Regions from separate parts of the Rhizobium sp. RU35A genome, predicted to be linked through region 1. Evidence: riboswitches for the same ligand, from Rfam matches in the RefSeq annotation. Region 1 holds a riboswitch; the other holds the start of a gene.

Region 1 (11,495 bases):
CCCGTTTTTCCGTCTTCGCTCTGGCACCCGATGCGATCAGGCGCGGGCGGCAGCGGCCATGCTGGCGGCCTTGCGACGCTCGTTGACTGGCTGATAGGCCAGCCGCGCATGGTAGCGGCAGTAGGGCGAGCTTTCGCCGGACTCCGCGCCGCAGAAGTGGAAGTCGTCCTTCAGCGGATCGCCCATCGGCCACTTGCAGGTGCGTTCGGTCAGATCCGTCAGGGACAGACGACGCGACATCGGAACCACCACATTCGCCGGAGCCTCGAATTCCGGCTGCTGGGTGACTTCGATCTCGATTTCTTCCTTGACGACCGTTGCGCCCACCGGACGGGTAACCGTCCGGGTCGCGCTGGCCGTGGTGGCACGGGCTGCAAAATTCGGTGCGCGCGGCGCCGAGGTGTTGCGGGCCTGCGGGCGGCTTGCCGCCTGCGTTGCACCGCCGGCCTTGGCCCGGCCCGGCAAATTCAGGCGATGCACCTTGCCGATCACGGCATTGCGACTTACCCCGCCCAGCTGTGCCGCGATCTGGCTTGCGCTCAGGCCATCGGCCCATAGCCTTTTCAACTTCTCGACACGCTCGTCTGTCCAGTTCATGCTGTCTCTCCGCCTTAGAGCACCTTGCGAGACAGAATCACTCACCCTCCGGCGGAAGAAATTCCGCCGAGCATACTACATCTATACTTTTGGTGACTAGTTCCGCCGCATGCAGTCTAGTAATTGATCTTTAACCTAATGGGCGGTGGACTCGCTGACAAGAGTCGCCGGAATCGTCGCGAATCGATTTTCGGGTTTTCCCCAACTTGCTGTCGTGGCGAGTCATTTTTGTCACATCGTGCAAGCCCCGCGCAAGTTTCGCGGCAAGCTTCGGAAAAGCCCGGAAAACCACGGGATTTGTTGACATCCCCTCGTGAAATGCCGATAGTGCCGCCGCCGCCCCTTGAGGCGGCATTTTTGATTTCAGGCGGCGATGTCCGCCGTCTTGTTCATAGTGCCCAGGGAGATGTCGCCATGGCTGAAGCCGCGCTTTTCGACACGTTTGCAAGGGCCCCTCTGCGTTTCGTTCGCGGTGAGGGCGTATGGCTCGTGACGGAAACGGGCGAGCGATATCTCGATTTCGGAGCGGGTGTTGCCGTGACCTCGTGCGGCCATGCCAACCCTCATCTCGTGGCGGCGCTGAAGGATCAGGCCGAGAAGGTCTGGCACCTTTCCAACCTCTACGAGATCCCCGAGCAGGAGCGTCTTGCCCGCCGGCTGGCCGAGGCAACCTTTGCGGACAAGGTGTTTTTCACCAATTCCGGCGCGGAAGCGCTGGAATGTGCGATCAAGACCGCGCGCCGTTATCACTATGCCAAGGGGCATCCGGAAAAATTCCATATCGTCACCTTCGAGGGCGCCTTCCATGGCCGCACCATCGCGACGATCGCCGCCGGCGGCCAGGAAAAATACATGGAGGGCTTCGGCCCCAAGGCGCAGGGTTTTGACCAGGTGCCGTTCGGCGACCTGGAGGCCCTGAAGGCTGCGATCACCGAGAACACCGCCGCCCTGCTGATCGAGCCGATCCAGGGGGAGGGCGGTATCCGCGTCGTCTCCAAGGAATTCCTGCGCGAACTGCGGGCGCTTTGCGATGCGCACGGCCTGCTTTTGATCTTCGATGAGGTGCAGACCGGCGTTGGCCGTACCGGCAAGTTGTTCGCCCATGAATGGTCTGGCGTGACGCCCGATATCATGGCAGTTGCCAAGGGCATCGGCGGCGGTTTCCCGTTCGGGGCATGTCTTGCCACTGCCGAGGCGGCATCGGGCATGAAGCCCGGCGTGCATGGCACGACCTATGGCGGCAACCCGCTGGCCATGGCCGTCGGCAATGCCGTTCTCGATGTCGTGCTGGGCGAGGGCTTCCTGCAGCATGTCAACGATGTGGCGCTTGTGTTCCGCCAGGGCCTTGCCGGGCTGAAGGACCGTTTCCCGGGCGTCATCGAAGAAATCCGCGGCGAAGGTCTGATGCTCGGCATCAAGGCCCGCGTGCCGGCCGGCGATCTCGTGCTGGCCATGCGCAACGAACATATTCTCGGCGTGCCGGCCGGTGACAATGTCATTCGTCTGCTGCCGCCGCTGGTGGTGACGGCCGACGAGGCGCGGGAAGGCATTGCCCGCATCGAGCGCGCCGCCGAAAAGCTGCAGAGCGAACAGTTGAAGAAGTCGGCCTGACGGCCAAAGAGGAGACGCGGGCCGCCGGATGGCGCCCCGGATGGATTTGACCATGGCATCACCCAAGCATTTTCTCGACCTCTCGGCGGTTTCGTCAGGGGAGCTGCGCACCATTCTCGACGATGCGCTGACGCGCAAGAAGGCCACCAAGGCCGGTACGGCCGACAAGCCGCTGGCCGGCAAGATGCTGGCCATGATCTTCGAAAAGCCTTCCACCCGCACGCGCGTGTCGTTCGATGTCGGCATGCGCCAGCTGGGCGGCGAGACGCTGTTCCTGTCGGGGACGGAAATGCAGCTCGGCCGCGCCGAAACCATCGGCGATACCGCCAAGGTGCTGTCGCGCTATGTGGACGCCATCATGATCCGCACCACGGATCATCGTCGCCTGATGGAGATGGCCGAGCATGCCACGGTTCCGGTCATCAACGGTCTGACGGACGAGACGCATCCCTGCCAGATCATGGCCGATCTGCTGACCTTCGAGGAGCATCGCGGCCCTGTCACGGGGAAAACCTTCGCCTGGACCGGTGACGGCAACAATGTGCTGCACTCCTTCATCGAAGGCTCTGCCCGCTTCGGCTACAAGATGAACATGGCCGTGCCGCTGGGCTCCGAGCCGCTCGACAGGTACCTCAACTGGTCACGCAACAATGGCGGCGAGATCATGCTCTGCCATGATGCCGAACGCGCCGTCGACGGCGTCGACATGGTGGTGACGGATACCTGGGTTTCCATGAACCAGGAGCACAAGGCGCGCGGCCACAACATCTTCCAGCCCTATCAGGTCAACGAGCAGTTGATGAAGCGCGCCAAGGACGATGCGCTGTTCATGCACTGCCTGCCGGCCCATCGCGGCGAGGAAGTGACGGATGCCGTGATCGACGGTCCGCAGTCCGTGGTGTTCGACGAGGCGGAGAACCGCCTGCATGCGCAGAAATCCGTTCTGGCCTGGTGCTTCGGCGTCCTCTGACGCCGATACCCGCTTCTCTTGGCAGTCACCGGACATGCCTTGATTTATGGCGGGCCTGCCCCCATTTGTCGGCTTTCCCAAACGCGCCTCAGCGCCTTGCGCGGCGGGTGCATCAACACGACAGCGTCGGCCTCTTTCCTGTGGTTGAGCGGTTCCGCTCGGCCGCCAATTGTGCGAAATGGGTGGCTCCGGCGCGAAGGAGCAAGACATGGCAGAAGCCACCGTGGAATTCAGCGATCTCAATCTGGCGGGCGATGACCGCGTGGTGCCGTTCCAGGTGGAAGGGCTCGACGTGCGCGGCCGCGCGGTTCAGCTTGGTCCGCTCCTGAACACCATTCTCGGACGCCACGATTATCCGGCCCCCGTCGCGCGCCTGCTGGCTGAAGCCATCGTGCTGACCGCCCTCATCGGCACCTCCCTGAAGTTCGAGGGGCGCTTTACCGTGCAGACCAAGGGTGACGGCCCGGTCGATCTGCTGGTGGCCGATTTCACCAGCCCTGAAAGCATGCGCGCCTATGCCCGTTTCGATGAGGATGCGCTGGCAGACGCCGTCGCGGCCGGTCGGACGTCGCCACCTGACCTGCTCGGCGAGGGCGTGCTTGCCTTCACCATCGACCAGGGACATGGCATGCAGCCCTATCAGGGCATCGTGCCGCTCGACGGTTCCTCGCTGGAAGAGATCGCGGGCGTCTATTTCCGCCAGTCGGAGCAGATCCCGACCAAGGTGCGCCTCGGTGTCGCCGAGCTGCTGGACCGCGATGCCGACGGCAAGCCGCGCCACAACTGGCGCGCCGGCGGCGTTCTGGCGCAGTTCCTGCCGCAGGCGCCGGAGCGGATGCGCCAGCCGGACCTGCATGGCGGTGATGGCGACGAGCGCAATCACGACCTGACGGATGACGATGCCTGGGCGGAAGCCCGCATGCTGGTGGAAACCGTCGATACGGACGAACTGACGGATCCGCAGGTGGCGATCGAGCGGCTGCTCTACCGTCTGTTCCACGAGCGTGGCGTGCGCATCTACGAGCCGCAGGGCGTCATCGACCGCTGCAGCTGCTCGCGCGACAAGATCAAGGGCGTGCTGGCCGGCTTTACCGCCGAGGAAATCGAGGCAAGCCAGGAAGACGGCCACATCTCGGTGACCTGCGAATTCTGCTCCACCACCTATCGCTATGAGGCGACTGAATTCGAGCCGGCGTAAGCGGAAGCCGATAGCGGCTGGTGCGCGGCGATCAATTCAGGACGCGCATCAGACCCGGCGAATCCAGCGAAAAGGCGGGAATGGTGACGATGAAGGTTTCGCCTTCGTCCGTTTCCATCTGGTAATGGCCAAACATCATGCCGGACGGCGTATCAAGCGGGCAGCCGGAGGAATATTCGAAGGTGTCGCCCGGTTGCAGGCGTGGCTGTTCGCCCACCACGCCCGGGCCTTCCACCTCGTCCACGATGCCGTTCTGGTCGGTAATGTGCCAGTAGCGGTGCATCAGGCGGACCGTCAGGTCCGAATGGTTGGAAATCACGATGCGGTAACCCCAGACATAGCGGCTGTCATCCGGATCGGACTGCTCCTCCAGATAATAGGGCTCGACTTCGACCTCGATATCCCTTGTCCGGGCACGATACATGCGCGACACCTTCACTGCGTATCGTTAGGCATATCGTACAGTATGGGCGCAACGTCAAGAAATCCGCCGGGTTCGACGCCGTGGATTGACAGGTTTTGCCGGTCTTTCGACCGGCAAAACCAAATTTTGCTCAGGCCGAGACCTTGGCAAGGGCCTGGGCCAGATCGTCCAGCAGGTCATCGGTGTCTTCGATGCCGCAGGACAGGCGCAGCGTACCGGCGGAAATACCAAGCTCGGCGCGAGCCTCTTCGGTCAGGTTCTTGTGCGTCGTCGTGGCCGGATGGGTGATCAGGCTCTTGGCGTCGCCGAGATTGTTGGAGATCTTGATCACCTCCAGCGCATCCTGCAGGGCAAAGGCTGCATTCTTGCCCTTCAGCTCGAAGCAGACCAGGGTCGAGCCGCCGCTCATCTGGCGGGCAATGATGTCGGCCTGCGGATGATCCTTCCGGCCCGGATAGATGACGCGGGCGACCTTGCCCTGATCGGCGAGGAAATCGGCGATCCTGGCCGCGCTTTCCGTCTGCTGCTTGACGCGCAGCGGCAGCGTCTCGATGCCCTTCAGCAGCGTCCAGGCATTGAACGGCGACATGGCAGGGCCGGTGTGGCGGAAATAGTCGTGCAGGTTCTCGTCGATCCACTGCTTGTCGGAGAGGATCACACCGCCGAGGCAGCGACCCTGGCCGTCGATATGCTTCGTCGCCGAGTAGACGACGATATGCGCGCCAAGTTCCAGCGGCTTCTGGAAAAGCGGGGTGGCAAACACATTGTCGACCACCACCTTGGCGCCGATCTGGTTGGCGAGCTTGGCAACGCCGGCGATATCGACCACTTCCAGCGTCGGGTTGGTCGGGCTTTCCAGGAACAGCACCTTGGTGTTGGGGCGGATCGCCGCTTCCCAGTTGGCGAGGTCGCGGCCATCGACTAGCGTGCACTCGACACCATATTTCGGTGCCAGCGTTTCGACGATGTAGCGGCAGGAGCCGAACAGGGCGCGGGCGGCCACGATATGATCGCCGGCCTTGACCTGGCAGAGAATGGCGGCGGACACGGCGGCCATGCCGGATGCCGTGGCGCGTGCATCTTCCGCGCCTTCCAGCGCGATCATGCGCTTTTCGAACATGTCGTTGGTCGGGCTGCCGTAGCGTGCGTAGATGAAGCCGTCCGTCTCGCCCTTGAAGCGGGCTTCGGCGGCGGCGGAATTTTCATAGACGAACCCTTGCGTCAGGTAGATCGCTTCGGAGGTTTCGCCATACTGCGAGCGCAGCGTGCCGCCATGGACGAGTTGGGTTGCGGGGCGCCAGGTCTTGCTCATGCGTGTCACCACTTCGTAACAAAAAAAACCGGTCGCAAAGCAGACCGGTTTCGCACCCGGTCCTTTTAGCCACTTGTTTAACGTGGCTGCAAGCCGACCGGCCAAATCACCACGGGATAAGTTCGCATACGCCCGTGAAGCGCTTGCGTCAATTGCCTGCTTTTGCTTTTGTCGCGCGATTGAAGGATAGGGTCAATGAAACGCAACGCGGGCATTCTGGCAGATCGCGCCATCGGCGCTCTTTTCGCAGACGGCAGGCTGAAATCCGAGGCCGCGCTGGATGGCGACCAGATCCAGCCTGCGAGCCTGGATCTCAGGCTCGGTTCCAAGGCGCTGCGCGTGCGTGCCAGCTTCATGCCCGGCCCGAACCACAGCGTGGCCGACAAGCTGGAGCGGCTGACGCTGCACGAAATCGACCTCGAACACGGCGCTGTGCTGGAAACGGGCTGCGTCTACATCGTGCCACTGATGGAAAGCCTCGATCTGCCGGCCGATCTTTCCGCCTCCACCAATCCGAAAAGCTCCACCGGTCGCCTCGACATCTTCACCCGCGTGATGGTGGATCGCGCCCAGGAATTCGACAAGATCCCGGCCGGCTATCGCGGTCCGCTCTATCTCGAAATCTCGCCGCGCACCTTCCCGGTCATCGTGCGGCGCGGCTCGCGCCTGTCGCAGATCCGCTTCCGCACCGGCCATGCGCTGCTGACAGAAGCCGAGGTTCTGGCGCTGCACGAAGCGGAAATGCTGGTGGCGAGCGAGCGGCCGAACGTATCCGGCGGCGGCATTGCGCTGTCCATCGATCTGAAGGGCACCGGTCCTGACGGGTTGATCGGCTATCGCGGCAAGCACCACACCTCTGTTATCGACGTCGATCGCAAGGCCGACCATGACGTGCTCGATTTCTGGGAGCCGCTCTACAGCCGCGGCCGCGACGAGCTGATCCTCGATCCGGACGAGTTCTACATTCTGGTGTCACGCGAGGCGGTGCATGTGCCGCCGCTCTATGCGGCCGAGATGACGCCCTATGACCCGCTGGTCGGCGAGTTCCGCGTGCATTATGCCGGTTTCTTCGATCCGGGTTTCGGTCATGCCGCCGTCGGCGGGTCGGGCGCACGCGCGGTGCTGGAAGTGAGAAGCCACGAGGTGCCCTTCATCCTCGAACACGGCCAGATCGTCGGTCGTCTCGTCTATGAGCACATGCAGGAGCGGCCGGATGCGCTCTACGGCTCCGGCCTCGGTTCCAACTATCAGGCACAGGGCCTGAAGCTGTCGAAGCATTTTCGCGGCTGAGGCGTGCCGGACCCGCCTCTGGCCGGCGCTTTGCTCTTGATGGGACGAAAGCCAGATGCTAGGTCTGCTTCGCGTCGCGGGTGTAGCTCAATGGTAGAGCAGCAGCTTCCCAAGCTGAATACGAGGGTTCGATTCCCTTCACCCGCTCCATTTTCCTGAATGTTTTTCCAGAGTGCTTTTCGCAAGACCGTGTCGGCCCGATGCTGACGATCTGGTTTTTATTGCGCTTTCGGCGTGGGCAGGATTCCCTTGCGACGCATGTAGTAGATCGTGTTGGCCATGCGTGCCGGCACGCCCGACAGGCTCAGTGGCTGGCTGTCTGCGGCCAGCGCCGGGGCAATCAGCTTCTCCCGGAATTCGGCCATGACCGCATGTGGCGTGTGGGCGGCGAGAAACGCGGTGGGATCGGCGCGCATCGTGCGGTCGAAGGACATGAGGATATGCCTGAGTTCGCCCGGATTGCGATAGAGCAGCGCATCGGCGCCGAGATGATCGATATGCGCCTTCTCGCGGCTCAGCGCATAGGTGATGACCTTGCGTCCCGCCGCGAAGAATTCCGCACAGGCCAGGCCAAAGGTTTCCCCACGCTTGCGCGCATGCAGCATGGCGTCGGTGGTGGCAATGAAACGCGTCTTGGCGTCCACGTTGGTTGTGCCGGGAAGGAAGAACACGCGTGGGTGACGAATGAACGGCGTGATGTTCATGAACAGGAAGTGGATGTCCTGCCGTTGATCGAGAACCTGCGGGATCACCTGATCCTTCACGAAATCGATGTCGAAACTGGGCGCGCCTCCATAGCAGCCGAACACCGTTGCCTCGCTGGAAAGGCCAAGCTCGGCCCTGAGATCATCGGTCAGATGGGGTGCATGAACGATGTGCGGCACGCTCTGGCCGGCATGTCCCCGGCAAAAGCGGGCCAGCCAGGGTGAGACGTAGACATAGGAGCGTCCGTGGATTTCCGAGGGCCACGTCGGGAAAACGGCATGCACCATGGTCGGCACATCCGTGAAATCGACACCGTCGCGCCCGCCGCCCTTGATGGTGTAGAGCGCGTCCACCTGCCCCGCAAGGAGAAGCCGGTGCAGGTTTCCGTGGTCTGCATAAGGAACGAGTTCGACCTGCGCCGCAAATCTGGCGATGGCTTCTGCCACATTGGTCCTCGCACCCTGATTGTAGAAAACGATGCTGCGGTTTCCAAGCAGTTGCTCGTTGCCCAAGGCGTAGTCCAACAGCGCCACCGACGTGCCGCGTTCGCAAATCTCGTCTGCATTGAAGCCGATGATCAAGACACGTTCCGTTCTGCAACAGTCCAGCCGCCGAGCGGCACAGTTCTCGGTTGTCCACTTATCATCCGCCTGGCCGCGACAGCAAGCTGGCCTTGTACCGGCGAAAGCTGCGGCATGGACCTGCCATGCTCTGTCCGGACGCAGGGGGCTGGCTCTCCATATCTGCAAAAGCGCTTGTAAACCCGCGCGAAGCCACTAAGAGCGAAGCAGGCGGGCGCTACGAACAGGGTACGGCGATGAAGACAGTGCGAGTGTGGTACACGGATTTCTGGCCGGACTTCAAGCCGGAAGACCTCTTTCTGCTGGAGGGCCGCTCCGGTGATGTCGAGGTCGTGCTTGATCCGAAAAGCCCTGACGTCCTGTTCTATTCCTGTTTCGATACGGTGCACCGCACCTATGACTGCGTGCGGGTGTTCTACACCGGGGAGAATGTCCGGCCCGATTTCAATGTCTGTGATTACGGCATCGGCTTCGACCACATGTCCTTTGGCGACCGCTATCTGCGCCATCCCTTTTATCTGGAGGATCTGGCGCTGGCGGAGCAGGTGCGGGACCGTGCGCCGGTGGATGCACGCCTTGTCGAAGGACGCGGGTTCTGCACCTTCATCTATTCCAATGGACGGGCCGATCCCGTGCGAGACGGCTTCTTCCATCATCTGTCTCGGCATCGGCCGGTCAATTCGATGGGCCGCCACCTGCGCAACGATGACAGTTTTGCGCGCATGACCGGGCTGAAGCCGGTGCCTGCCAAGCTGAAGGTGATGGGTGATTTCAACTTCGCGATCGCCTTCGAGAATTCCGGTACCCCCGGTTATACGACGGAAAAGATCTTCCATGCCTTTGCGGCGCGCTGCATTCCGATCTATTGGGGCAATCCGCTCGTGGCGCTCGATTTCAATCCGCGCGCCTTCGTCAACCGTCATGATTTCCCGGATGATGACAGCTGCATTGCACATGTCATGGAACTGGCGCGCGATCCGCAACGCATGGTGGCCATGCTGAACGAACCGGTCTTCGCCGAGGGCAACGATCCCTCATTGCGCCGACAGCAGCTTGCCGATTTCATTAACCACATCTTTCATCAGGCGCCGGAGGAGGCCCGTCGCCGTACGCGGTATGGCTATGCACCGGTCTATCTCCGTCGCAACGAACCCCGCCAGCGTTCCTGGTTCAGCAAGCTCAACATGAAGCGCAAGGCCTGGCGCAAGGCGATGCGCAACCGCTGATCATCGCTGTCATCTTCCGGTCTGGTTGTTGACCGGTTCCGGTGCGCGCCCTCTGGCCGGCCTATGCGGTGTCTTCTTCCAGAAGAACGGGTTGGTGCGCAACTCGTTCACTGCCCGCCAGGCAGCATAGGAACTCATCATCCAGTGCATGGGGACGGCGATCCAGCGTCTCCCCACCTTCAGCTTTTCAAGTCCGATCATCGAGCCCATGCCGAGGCCGAGGAAGACGAGATAGCTTGCAACGACATTGAGGCCGTCCATCAGCATCAGGCCGAGGGTGAGGGTGGCAATGTCGCTGAGAGGGGTCTGGACGAGCAGCAGCACGGCCTTGAGGAACAGCACCACGATCAAAGGATGCATCAGTGCGGAAAACAGCATGCCGCCGATCAGCAGGTGGAAGACCAGCATGGCACGCCAGCCCATCTGCCTTGTCGTCAACAGGGGGTGTCGCGTCATGACCAGCCAGGTCTGCAGCCAGCCCTTGAACCAGCGGGTGCGCTGGCCGATCCAGACGCTGCGGGCGATCGGCGCTTCCTCCAGGGTCTGGCAGCGCAGTGTTTCCGACCGATAGCCGAGACGGTAGAGCCTGAGGCCGAGATCGGCATCCTCCGTCACGTTGAACGGGTCCCAGCCACCCACCTGGCGCAGCACGGCGGTACGGAAATGGTTGGAGGTGCCGCCGAGCGGCAGCGGCATGCGATATCGGGCCAGCATCGGCAGCAGACCGCGAAACAGTGCGGCATATTCCATGGCAAACAGCGCGCTGATGTGGTTCTCGTCGACATTCGAGATGATCAGCGGGGCCTGCAGGCAGGCAAGCTCCGGTCCGCTGGTGCGGAAGCGCCGATAGGCCTCTTTCAACTGGCCGGGGTGCGGCCGGTCTTCTGCGTCGTAGATCGCGAGAAATTCGCCGCGCGCTGCGCTGAGCGCATAGGCCAGCGCCTTCGGTTTGGTGCGTGGATGGTAGGGTGGAACCTTCACCACTTCGAAATGCGGTGGCAGTTCCAGCGCGGCAAGCGCCGCCAGGGTTTCGCTGTCGTCCCGTTCGCACACGATCTTGATATCGAGCCGCGAGCGCGGCCATTCCAGCCGCTGCAGGCTGGCGATCAGTTGCGGCACCATGTCCGCTTCGCGATAGATCGCGACCATCACCGAATAGACCGGCAGGGATGTCTCCGGCGGTAGCGCGACAACGGTTCCCTTTCGTCTCTGGTGCCGCTGCTCGATGATCGCGAGCATGCGCAGTGCCAGACAGGAAAAATAGAGGATCGCGATGATGCCATGCAGCAGCGGCAGCATTCGGTCTGGTGCGGCAATGCAGACCGCCACCAGCGCGGTGACAAAGCTGCCGACGACCAGGCCCTGGCTGCCCGTGGTGATGACGCGAGCGGAGAGATGCGGCTGCGTATCGAACAGCTCGGTGGCAGCCTTGCGTACCCGTCGGGCTGATCCCGCCTCCCACACGGCCGCCCGCAGCACGGATGGTGTGGTAATCACCAGACCATCGCGCAGTTCAGGCTTCTTTGCCAGAAGAGCGGCGAACTCCGGCAGCTTTTCCGCCCGCGGCACCATCGCAATCTG
Region 2 (11,495 bases), on a different contig from region 1:
TAGGTGACGCGGTAGGGATCGTCGCTTGGGCCCAGCCCTGCCTCGCAATAGGCCTGCACCGTGGAGAAGCCGGCAAAGTCAGGGGCCTGCTCCAGGTAGCGGATGGTGGCGGAGGGATGGCGGAAGACCTCGCCGGACTGCGCCTCGACCATGCCGGCGGCGATCTTCATCAGCGTCGATTTGCCCGAACCGTTGCGGCCGACAAGGCAGATCCGGTCGCCCGGCTCCACCTGAAGATTGGCGCCGGCCAGAAGCGGAGTACCGCCAAAGCTCAGCCGGATGTCGTCAAGCTTGAGAATGGGAGGGGCCATGGTGTTGCGTCAAGCTCCGGTGAAATCGTCGGGACGGGCGATCAGAAGGGCGCGGCCCTCTCTCAGGGACAGCGCGATCGCTCCTTCGGCAATGTTGGATATGGTGCGCGAGGAGCCGAATGTCAGCGAAAAATCCTGGAGCGGATAACGCACATTGGCAAGGCTAAGGCCTTCCAGTACCGAAAAGCCGAGGACGGAAAACAGCGAGCCCTTCGGCAGTTCCAGTTCCATCCGGTCGCCGCCGATCAGCGGATAGGCCTCTTCCTCGCCGGAGGTCAGCACGACCTCGAAACCGTCCTCGGCAAGGCTGATGCCGTGCAGGTAGTGCTGCAGGGCGTGATCCGAGCGCTCACCGCTCAAGGCGCCGATGAGGATCAGGCGTCTGGCGCCGCGATCGATGGCTTCCGCCACCGCGATTTCGCCATCGGTTGCCGCCTTGTTGGCGGGGTAACGGTGACGTTCGACCCGCGACCACTGCGCGGCGAGCGCGGCATCGGTCGAATCGAAATCGCCGACCCACAATTCCGGAGAAAGGCCGAGCAGGCTTGCATGGCGGATTCCGCTATCGGCGGCAATTACCCGGCTGCCGGCGATCAGCGCCATGAGGCGCTCGGTTCGCTTCAGATGGCCGCCGAGAAGGATGGTAAAGGATGAGGTGTTCATGCCCCTGCCCTTAGCGCATCTTCCGGCAAAAGCAAAAGGCCGATGCGAGCATGGCAAACAGCAAAAGCGGTGAACCCCGAGGGATCGTGGTTCACCGTCTGGCCTGCCTCAGCGCTTCTTGGGAGCGGCGGCGTCGGCGTTTTTCATCTGCGTGGTGAAGCTCGTCACCGGGGCCGTGGACGGCTTTGCCTTGTCCTTCTTCGGCTTGCGGACTTCGCGGTTGGAGCGGACTTGACCCTTGGCCATGGTGTTTTCCCTTTCTGGATCCGTGCGCGCAACCTGAGGCTTGCGCGGCGGAGGATGATGTCTGGTGCTGTTCAGGCGGCGGGTCGCAGGTTGTCGTGCCAGGACAATCGTGGCGCGGGCCATGTTCGCAGGCCGGCGCTTGCAGGTCAGCCGTCGTCGTGTCGAAGAGATCATGCTCTTCGCGGGTGCCGGTCGTCGGCCGGTGCCTGCGTCGAAGCATCCTTGGATGCCAGACACAGCGTGACAGAACGTGGGCCGAATACAAGCGGATTTCCGCTCATCCTGCCACGGTGTCGGATTCCGTCCATGCGCCATGCGTCCCGTTGTGCCGCTTGCGAAACCAGGGCCGTCTCTTTACCGTCCTGTCTTGCAGAGCATGCAAGCGGGAAGAGAGATGCAGTTTACCGGAACGGCCGATTACATTGCCGACAAGGACCTGATGGTGGCGGTCAATGCCGCAATCCGGCTGGAGCGTCCGCTGCTGGTGAAGGGCGAGCCCGGCACCGGCAAGACGGAACTGGCCCGCCAAGTGGCGGCAGCGCTTGGCCTGTCCATGATCGAGTGGAACGTCAAGTCCACCACCAAGGCGCAGCAGGGGCTTTACGAATACGATGCGGTGTCTCGCCTGCGCGACAGCCAGCTCGGCGATCCGCGCGTCAACGAGGTTTCGCATTACATCCGCCGCGGCAAGCTGTGGCAGGCCTTTGCCGCAGAGACAAAGGTGGTGCTGCTGATCGACGAGATCGACAAGGCCGATATCGAGTTTCCGAACGACCTGTTGCAGGAACTCGACCGCATGGAGTTCCACGTCTACGAGACCGGCGAGACCGTGCGCGCGAAAGTGCGCCCGATCGTCATCATCACCTCCAACAACGAGAAGGAACTGCCGGACGCCTTCCTGCGCCGCTGCTTCTTCCACTACATCCGTTTTCCCGATGCCGAGACGCTGTCGCGCATTGTCGAGGTGCATTATCCCGGCATCAAGCAGCGGCTGGTGCGTGCGGCGCTGACCCGTTTCTACGAGATCCGCGAGATGCCGGGTCTCAAGAAGAAACCTTCCACCTCCGAGGCGCTGGACTGGATCCGGCTGCTGGTTGCCGACGATGTTGATCCCGACGATCTCGGCGTCGACGTGAAGACCGCGCTACCAAAACTGCATGGCGCTCTTTTGAAGAACGAGCAGGACGTCCACCTGTTCGAGCGCATGGCCTTCATGGCGCGGCGAGAGCGCTGATGGCCGACGCAGTCAAGGTTCTGATCTACGCCGTCTGGGATGGCCGGTTGCTGGTGTTTGACGAGCCGGATTTTCCCGAGGTGCCGCTGCAGGTGCCGGGCGGAACCGTCGAGGCCGGGGAAGATCCTGCACAGGCGGCGGCGCGCGAGTTTTTCGAGGAAACCGGGCTTGAGCCCGCTTCCCACCCTCAGCCGCTGTTCAGCCATGACTACCGTTTTGTGCGGGATGGGCGGCCGATCACGCACCGGCGGCATTATTTTCATCTGCCGCTCTCAGGCCCTTTTGCCGAAAGCTGGCTTCACTGGGAGGAGACGCCGTTCGACGGAAGTCCGCCCATCCGTTTCCGCCTGCACTGGATCGCCTTGAGCGAGGCGCCTCGAAGGCTCGGGCTTGGCATGGGCGAGGCGCTCTTTGCGCTGCCGCCAGGACACGGCATTGCGTCCTGATTGACCTTCGCGACAGAACAGCCTATTTAAGCATTTCATCGTGGTGATTTGGCCGGCCGGCTTGCAGCCACGTTAAACAAGTCGCTAAAGGGCCGCGAGAAGACATGTAAGCTTCCCCGGACCGGTTGCGATGTATCGCCACCGGTTTTTTTGTTTTTGTCGAGTTCGAACCATGCCGATCAAGATTCCCGATACCCTGCCTGCCTTCGAAACGCTGGTGAACGAGGGCGTGCGGGTGATGACCGAGACGGTGGCCGTGCGGCAGGATATCCGCCCGCTGCAGATCGGTCTGCTCAACCTGATGCCGAACAAGATCAAGACCGAAGTGCAGATGGCGCGCCTTGTCGGCGCCTCGCCGCTGCAGGTGGAGTTCTCGCTGGTGCGCATCGGCGGCCACAAGGCCAAGAACACCTCCGAGGATCATCTCCTGTCTTTCTACGAGACCTGGGAGGAGGTGAAGCACCGCAAGTTCGACGGCTTCATCATCACCGGCGCGCCGGTGGAGACGATCAACTATGAAGAGGTCACCTACTGGGACGAGATGCAGCAGATCTTCGACTGGACACAGACCAATGTCCATTCGACGCTGAATGTCTGCTGGGGCGCGATGGCCGCCATCTATCACTTCCACAAGGTGCCGAAGCATGCGCTGAAGGAGAAGGCGTTCGGCGTCTATCGTCACCGCAATCTCTGCCCGTCCTCCATCTATCTCAACGGCTTCTCCGACGATTTCCAGGTGCCCGTCTCGCGCTGGACGGAAGTGCGCCGTGCGGATATCGAGACGGTGAAGGGCCTCGAGATCCTGATGGAATCCGAGGAGATGGGCGTCTGCCTCGTCCATGAGAAGAAGGGCAACCGGCTCTACATGTTCAACCATGTGGAATATGATTCCACCTCGCTCGCGGACGAATATTTCCGCGACGTGAATGCCGGTATTCCCATCAAGATGCCGCACAATTATTTTCCGCATAACGATGCCTCACTGCCGCCGCAGAACCGCTGGCGCAGCCACGCGCATCTTCTGTTCGGCAACTGGATCAACGAGATCTACCAGACGACGCCGTATGATCTGGAGCAGATCGGAACCCTCTGAAGGACGAGCCCGTGTTCATTCCCTTCTTCCTTGCGCTGAAGGATGCCAGGATCCCGGTGACGCTGCGGGAATTCCTGGATCTTCTGGCGGGAATGGAGGCGGGGCTTGCCGATTTCGACGTGGAGGCCTTCTATTTCCTGGCGCGTGCCGCGCTGGTGAAGGACGAGCGCCATATCGACCGGTTCGACCAGGTTTTTGCCCAGGTCTTTCGCGGGCTTTCAGCCGTCTCCGGTGCCGAGGGCATGGAGACGCAGGCGCTGCCGGACGACTGGCTGCGCAAGCTTTCGGAAAAGCACCTGACGCCGGAGGAGAAGGCGCTGGTCGAAGCGCTCGGCGGTTTCGACAGGCTGATGGAAACGCTGAAGCAGCGTCTGGCAGAGCAGAAGGGGCGCCATCAGGGCGGCTCGAAATGGATCGGCACGGCCGGAACCTCGCCCTTCGGCGCCCATGGCTACAATCCGGAAGGCGTCCGCATCGGCCAGGACACCTCCCGTCATCGCAAGGCGGTGAAGGTGTGGGACAAGCGGGAGTTCCGCGATTTCGATGATGCCCGCGAGATCGGCACCCGCAACATCAAGGTGGCGCTGAAGCGTCTGCGCCGCTGGGTGCGCGAGGGGGCGGCCGACGAACTGGATCTGCCCGGCACCATCCGCTCCACCGCCGAACAGGGCTATCTCGACGTGCGCACGCGGCCCGAGCGGCGCAATGCGGTCAAACTTCTGATGTTCTTCGATGTCGGCGGCTCGATGGATGATCACGTGATGGTGGTGGAGGAACTGTTTTCCGCCGCCCGCGCCGAGTTTCGCCATCTGGAACATTTTTACTTCCACAACTGCCTTTACGAGAGCGTGTGGCGCGATAACCGCCGCCGGTCCGAGCGGCTGCCCGTCACCGACCTCTTGCGCAGCTATGGGCCCGATTACCGGGTGATCTTCGTCGGCGATGCGACCATGAGCCCCTATGAGATCACCCAGGCGGGCGGTTCCGTCGAACACTGGAACAAGGAGCCGGGGGCCGCCTGGATGGCGCGCATCACCGGCCATTTCCGCCGGGTTGCCTGGATCAATCCGGTGCCGGAGGCGCATTGGGAGTACACCCAGTCGCTCGTGCTGATGCGCCGCTTGCTGGAGGAGCGGATGTTTCCGCTGACGCTGGAGGGGCTGGATCGCGCCACCCGGCAGCTGTCCCGCTGAGCCTTTGTTTCGCATTGCCAAGGGCCCGGAAATGGCGCAGTTTGCGCCCGCTTCGGAGCGAAAACAGGAAGGCAGACATGACGACGCAAGGCGAGATCTTCGGCACCACTCCCAAGGGCGAAACGGTTTACCGGGTGAAGATTTCCGGGGGCGGGCTGACGGCGCATGTCATCACCTGGGGCGCCGTGATCCAGGACCTGCGTCTTGAAGGCCATGACGCGCCGCTGGTGCTCGGCTTCGACCATTTCGATGATTATCCGAAATATTCCTCCTATTTCGGCGCGACGCCCGGCCGCGTTGCCAACCGCATCGGCAAGGGCCAGTTCACGCTGGATGGCAAGAGCTACCAGCTCGACCTCAACCAGAACGGCGACACGCACCTGCATGGCGGCAGCGACGGACTTGGCAAGACCAACTGGACGATCGTCGCCCATTCCGAAAACAAGGTGATCCTGCAGGTGACCGATCCTGATGGCCGTGGCGGCTATCCCGGCAACTGCACGGTAACAGCGACCTATGAGCTGAAGGCGGATGGCGTTCTCAACGTCCTCTACGAAAGCGTGACCGACCAGCCGACGCTCGCCAATATCTGCCAGCACACCTATTTCAACCTCGATGGTCGCGATGACGTTCTCGGCCACGACATCATGATTGCCGCCGACCATTACCTGGAACTGGATGAGCATCAGGTGCCGACCGGCACGCTGGTGCCGGTTGCCGGCAGCGCCATGGATCTGCGTGAACTCGGGCCCGTGCGCCGCACCGGCCCGGATGGCGGCCAGGTGGAATTCGACCATAACTTCTGCCTGTCCGGCGAGCGGGTCGAGAAGCGATCGGTCGCCCTGGTGCGCAGCGTCAATTCCGGTGTCACGCTGGAAGTGCGCACCACCGAGCCCGGCGTTCAGCTCTATGCCGGCTTCAAGCTGAAGCCGACGGTACCGGGCCTTGCCGGCAAGCTCTACGGCCCCTATGCCGGGCTTTGCCTCGAAACGCAGATCTGGCCGGATGCGATCAACCATGCGGGCTTCCCGAATGCCGTGCTGCGGCCGGGCGAGGTTCTGCGCCAGGAAACCGACTACGTCTTCTCCAGAAGCTGATCGCCACACGCTCCGCCTGTCCGTTCCGCCCCGTCCGCAAGGGCGAGGTGGAGCGGCAGGACCGTCCGCCACTGCGACGACGCGCGCCCATCTGCCCCTTGCGCGGCTTCGCCTGCCAGTTCCCGCTCCCGTCCCCGGATGTTTCGCATGCCCGCGCCAAAGCCTGTCTTCAACAGCCTCGTCCATCGCATTTCCCCGCCACCGGTGCCCTCCGTGCAGGCCTGGGCGCGCGCCTATGGCGGGGCAAAGGGGCCGCTGATCGATCTCTCGCAGGCGGTTCCCGGCTATCCGGCCCATCCGGTGATGCTCGAACTTCTCGGTCAGACTGCCGCGTCGCTTGCCTATACCGGCTATGGTCCGATCGAGGGGGAGCGAAAGCTGCGCGAGACCTATGCCGCCCATGTTGCCGACCTCTATGGTGCAGCGCTTGTGGCGGAGAACATCCATATTACCTCAGGCTGCAATCAGGCCTTCATCTGCGCGGTCATGGCGGTGGCGGGCACCGGCGATACGGTGCTGATGACCGAGCCCTATTACTTCAACCATGAGACGACGCTCGCCATGCTCGGCATCGGCACCCGCTTCGTCGCCTGCCGCGCCGAAGACGGTTTTCTGCCGCGCATCGAGGCCGTGGCCGCGGCGCTGGATACCGGTGTGAAGGCTTTGGCGCTGGTCTCGCCCAACAATCCGACTGGTGCGGTTTATCCTCCGGACCTGCTGGCAGCCATTGCCGATCTCTGCCGGGAGCGCGGCGTCTGGCTGATCCTCGACGAGACCTATCGCGATTTCCTGCCCTCGGCGGGCGAGGCGCCGCATGCTCTCTTCCGTCGGGATGGCTGGCAGGATTTCGTTGTCTCGCTCTACAGCTTTTCGAAAAGCTTCTGCATTCCCGGCCATCGGCTGGGCGCCATCACGGCCGGTCCGGCTTTCATCGCAGAGGTGGCCAAGATCATGGACAATCTGCAGATCTGCGCGCCGCGTGCCGCCCAGGCGGCCGTCGAACAGGCGCTGCCGCGGCTTGCCGACTGGCGGGAAGAAAACCGGCTGGAGATCCTGAGACGGGCCGAGGCGCTGAAGGATGTGATGGCGGGGCTGCCGGACTGGCAGCTGGCCGCCGTCGGTGCCTATTTCGCCTTCGTGCGCCATCCCTTTGCCGGTGTTTCCTCCGCGACGGTTGCCGAGGCGCTGGCGAAGAGGGCGGGTGTCTCCTGCATTCCCGGCGGCTATTTCGGCCCGGATCAGGAAGGCTATCTGCGCTTTGCCTTCGCCAATGCCGATGAAGAGGGCATCCGGGCGCTGTCGGCGCGTCTGGACGGCTTCACGCTCTGATCAGGCAAAGATCGAGGCGGCGAAGAAGATGATCGCCTTGACGATGGCATAAAGCACGCCCGCCACGAGAAACAGCGAGGCGATGCCGATCAGGATGCCGAGTACCACCCAGACACCATCCTTTTCGAGAATGCCGAAGGCCATCACGCAAAGCGCCACCGCCGGCAGCATGTTGCCGAGCGGGATGGGCAGAGCGAGGATGATCGACAGAACGAGGCAGATCACACCGATCGCCCGCTCCATGGCGGGCTGCGACAGGGCCGCATAGCGCGGCCTCAGCATGCGCTCCGCCTTCATGATCCACGGGCTTGCCTTGTCGATCATCCCTGCGAAATCACTGCGCAGCATCGAGCGTCCGGCAATCAGCCTGGGCAACCATGGTTTCTGGCCGATCGCCATCTGCAGGCTGAGAAACACGAGCGGAATGCCGAGGATCGCCGAGGTGCCGGGCGGCGTTGGAATGGTGTTGGGCATGGCGAAGATGAAGATCAATGCGCCGAAGGCGCGGTCCTTCATGATCTCCAGCAGATCCGCCACGGAGATGCGGGTACGCGTCTCGTCGTCGGCAAGTGCGCGAAGGATGGTGGAAAAGCTGTCCTGGCGGCCGTTTGGGGCCGGTTCGGCATCATCGTTGTCGGGCATCGATGGTTGGGAAATCAGAGCCATCGATCACTCAACGGATAAGGATGGGAAGCACGATGCGGTCATGGGAAATGGCCATGCCATGGAAACATGGCCATTTCGTTACGTCAGGGAGGATCAGAAGAAGGATTCCTCTTCCATGCCCATATCGTCGGCACCGCTATCGGCTGCTCCGGTGTCGGAGGCCGCCGGTTCTTCGGCAGCTTGCGCTTCGTCACCGCCGAGCATGCCGGCAATCGCATTGCCGAGCAGCACGCCGCCGGCGACACCCATTGCCGTCTGCGCTGCGCCGGCCAGGAAGCCGCCGCCGCGGGCGGGCTGGCCCTGACCGAAGCCCGGACCGAAACCCTGGGCCTGACCGTAACCGGGCGCCGCGCCATAACCCGGCGCCTGCTGGCCCCAGGGATTGCGGGGGCCGGCCTGCGGCTGGCCGGGCATGCCGGACGTGGTTGCCATGCCCTGCGGCTGGCTGCGCTGGACGGCCGGCTGCGAGGCGCTGCCGAACAGGCTGGAGAAGAAGCCGCCACCGGACGCCGGGCGGCTCGCCAGCTGGTGTTCCAGCTGCTCGATCCGCGCCTGCGCCTCGTTCAGCGCCTGTTCCTGCACAACGATCGTCTGCGCCATGAAGTAGGGTGCACCCGGCTGGGCGGCGATGCGATCACGGATGAAGGCATCCGCTTCCGTATCGCGCGGGCCGGACTGGCTCTCCACGCGTGAGAGCTTGCCGAACAGACCCTCGATCGCCTGGCGGTCGTTGTAGTCCATGGGTTGTTTCCTCCTTCGGATAGATATGGACCGGGTTTACTCTTCGCGCTGGCCGGTAAGGCTCAGCAGCAGCTGGAAGATGTTGACGAAGTTGAGATAGAGCGACAACGCACCGAACACGGCGAGCTTCTGCTGGCTCTCTTGGTCGAAATTCTCGGCATACTGTTCCTTGATGTTCTGCGTGTCCCAGGCGGTCAGGCCGACGAAGACGAAGATGCCGATGACCGAGACCGCGAACTGCAGGGCGCTGGAGCCGAGGAAGATGTTGACGATCGAGGCGATCATCACGCCGATCAGGCCCATGATCAGGAAGGAGCCGAACTTGGCGAGGTCCCGCTTCGTCACATAGCCATAAAGGCTGGTGGCGCCGAACATGGTGGCGGCGATGAAGAAGGTGCGGGCGATGCTGGCGCCGGTGAACACCAGGAACACCGAGGCGAGCGACAGGCCCATCACGCCGCAGAAGGCCCAGAACGTCATCTGCGCGGCCGAGGCCGACATGGTCTGCAGCTTGAACGAGAAGAAGAAGACGAAGGCGAGCGGCGCCAGCATCACCACCCACTTCAGCGGGCTGGAGAAGATCGGCACGTAGAGCGCCGGCGTGGTGCCGACGATGAAGGCCACGATGCCGGTGATGACAAGGCCGAGGCCCATGTAGTTGTAGACGCGCAGCATGTGCTGGCGCAGGCCTTCATCGAAGGCCGCCTGCGACTGGATCGCCGGATTGTATCCGAAGCGGGGGTTCATGATGTGCTCCTCAGGTTACTCAGTAAAGCGAACGGGCGAGGCGTTCGGCCTCTCCCTTCAGGTTGACGGCATCTTCGGCGTGGGAGACCAGCGCATAGGCCACCTCGCCGATCTGCCAGTAGGACGCCTGCACGTCGCCTTCCCTGGCGATGGCGACCGGCATCACGGCAAAGCTGCCGGGACGCACGGCAAACAGGGACAGGCGAATATCGGCATCGCGCGTGATGGCCATTTCCACGCTCGGCCCGAAGGCGGAGGGGAAGACCTGCACGTCGCTGACCTTCCAGTCCTTCGGGATCTCCGGCATCACGATCGCGGTGGCGGAGCGGATCTCCGCCGGGTCGTATTGCGGTGTTTCCTTCTGGGACGGCATGGTTTCTCGCAGCATCGCGGTGCCATGCGCGCGCAGCGCCTCTTCCACGAAGGCGGGCGGCGGCACGGAGGCTACCACCTCCGACACCGTCAGCGGGCCAAGCTGGTGGCTCAGCCCCCAGCCGACGGCAATCAGCGCCACGGTGGCAGCCAGCCTCTGGAGCGAGCGAAACAGGCGGCCGCGCGCCAGCGCGCTCTGCAGCCGGCGGGCGGCTTCGCGCGTGTCCGGGCGACCGTGCCGCTGATGGCCCTCGGCCAGCGCCAGCCGCAACTCGCCCTTGATGGCCAGATCGGCCATCACGCGGGCGGCGATCTCCGGATGTTCGGAGAGATAGGCTTCCACCGCGATGCGGCGACCGGCATCAAGCTGGTCATCCACATAGGCTTCCAGATCGGCGGACTGGATCGGGTCAACGGGTGTCATCGCGGCCCCCTTCTATGATGGTCAGATGGCTGCCTGCGGCTGGCAGGCGACGGCCGTTTTCTTCGAAGGCGCGCAGCCTTGCGCGGGCGCGCGACAGGCGCGACATCAGCGTGCCCACGGGGATGGACAGCGCATCGGCCGCCTCCTGGTAGGACAGGCCCTCGATTGCCACCAGATGCAGCGCATCGCGCTGCTCGTCCGGCAGGGCAAAGAAGGCCTCGCGCAGCTGCCTCAGACGGATCGACTGATCCGGATCGGCATGATGTGCGGTTTCGCCGAGATCTGCCGCGGCCTGGTGGCGTGCCTCCGTCGAGCGCTTGCGGCGCAGGCGGTCGATATGCGTGTTGTGAACGATGGAGAGCAGCCAGTTGCGCAGGTTGGCGTTGGTGCGGAAGGTGCCCTTCCGCTCGTAGGCCTTGACCAGCGCGTCATGCACCAGATCTTCCGCATCGTCCGGATTGCGGACGAGCGAACGGGCGTAGCGCCTCAGCGTCGCCAGCTGGTTCAGAACATCGAAGGGGTGCTTCTTGTCGCTCATGCCCCAGTATACGGATCAGACCCTCACTCTATTCCGCAGCCCGAGCGATTTTTTTGAAAAAAGAATCAGCCGGGCGGCGGGCCGACGTAACGGGCGCGCGGGCGGATCAGCCGCTCGTCCTCCGTCTGCTCCAGCGCATGCGCGATCCAGCCGGTGGTGCGGGCGATGGCGAAGAGCGCCAGCGCCGAACCGCGCGGCAGGCCAAGCCTGCGGCGCAGCGCCACCAGCGCCACGTCGCAGGTCGGCCGCAGCCCCGCCGTCTCCTCCATCACGGCGAGCAGATCCGCCGTCAGAGGGTCTGCGGGCAGATGGGGAAGGATGCCGTCCGCCCGCGGGTCGCCGTCGGGATAGAGCGGATGGCCAAAACCCGGCATGCCATCGCCGCGTCGCAGGCG

The links. Region 1 has a riboswitch for S-adenosylmethionine ahead of F3H95_RS04650 (O-succinylhomoserine sulfhydrylase). Riboswitches for the same ligand answer to the same signal wherever they lie in the genome.
Region 2: it holds a riboswitch for S-adenosylmethionine, as region 1 does, so the genes downstream of both, metA (homoserine O-succinyltransferase) here and F3H95_RS04650 (O-succinylhomoserine sulfhydrylase) in region 1, are expected to answer to the same signal.

What each region holds. Positions count from the first base shown of each region.
Region 1 is NZ_FTMR01000001.1:921,608-933,102, reverse strand. It holds gene F3H95_RS04675 (GcrA family cell cycle regulator) at 37-597, opposite strand; gene F3H95_RS04670 (aspartate aminotransferase family protein) at 1,012-2,208, shown strand; gene argF (ornithine carbamoyltransferase) at 2,261-3,178, shown strand; gene F3H95_RS04660 (Hsp33 family molecular chaperone) at 3,387-4,376, shown strand; gene apaG (Co2+/Mg2+ efflux protein ApaG) at 4,408-4,800, opposite strand; gene F3H95_RS04650 (O-succinylhomoserine sulfhydrylase) at 4,931-6,112, opposite strand; SAM riboswitch at 6,157-6,235, opposite strand; gene F3H95_RS04645 (2'-deoxycytidine 5'-triphosphate deaminase) at 6,308-7,402, shown strand; tRNA gene F3H95_RS04640 (tRNA-Gly) at 7,479-7,552, shown strand; gene F3H95_RS04635 (glycosyltransferase family 4 protein) at 7,621-8,688, opposite strand; gene F3H95_RS04630 (glycosyltransferase family 10) at 8,925-9,914, shown strand; gene F3H95_RS04625 (glycosyltransferase family 2 protein) at 9,924-11,495, opposite strand, start outside.
Region 2 is NZ_FTMR01000006.1:239,447-250,941, reverse strand. It holds gene F3H95_RS15465 (ABC-F family ATP-binding cassette domain-containing protein) at 1-311, opposite strand, end outside; gene F3H95_RS15460 (thiamine diphosphokinase) at 321-974, opposite strand; gene F3H95_RS27165 (hypothetical protein) at 1,083-1,220, opposite strand; gene F3H95_RS15455 (MoxR family ATPase) at 1,615-2,454, shown strand; gene F3H95_RS15450 (NUDIX hydrolase) at 2,451-2,900, shown strand; SAM riboswitch at 2,931-3,008, shown strand; gene metA (homoserine O-succinyltransferase) at 3,073-3,993, shown strand; gene F3H95_RS15440 (VWA domain-containing protein) at 4,005-5,186, shown strand; gene F3H95_RS15435 (aldose epimerase family protein) at 5,264-6,283, shown strand; gene F3H95_RS15430 (aminotransferase) at 6,431-7,612, shown strand; gene F3H95_RS15425 (exopolysaccharide biosynthesis protein) at 7,613-8,278, opposite strand; gene F3H95_RS15420 (DUF2076 domain-containing protein) at 8,372-9,019, opposite strand; gene F3H95_RS15415 (Bax inhibitor-1/YccA family protein) at 9,056-9,766, opposite strand; gene F3H95_RS15410 (anti-sigma factor) at 9,786-10,562, opposite strand; gene F3H95_RS15405 (sigma-70 family RNA polymerase sigma factor) at 10,549-11,100, opposite strand; gene F3H95_RS15400 (citrate/2-methylcitrate synthase) at 11,166-11,495, opposite strand, start outside.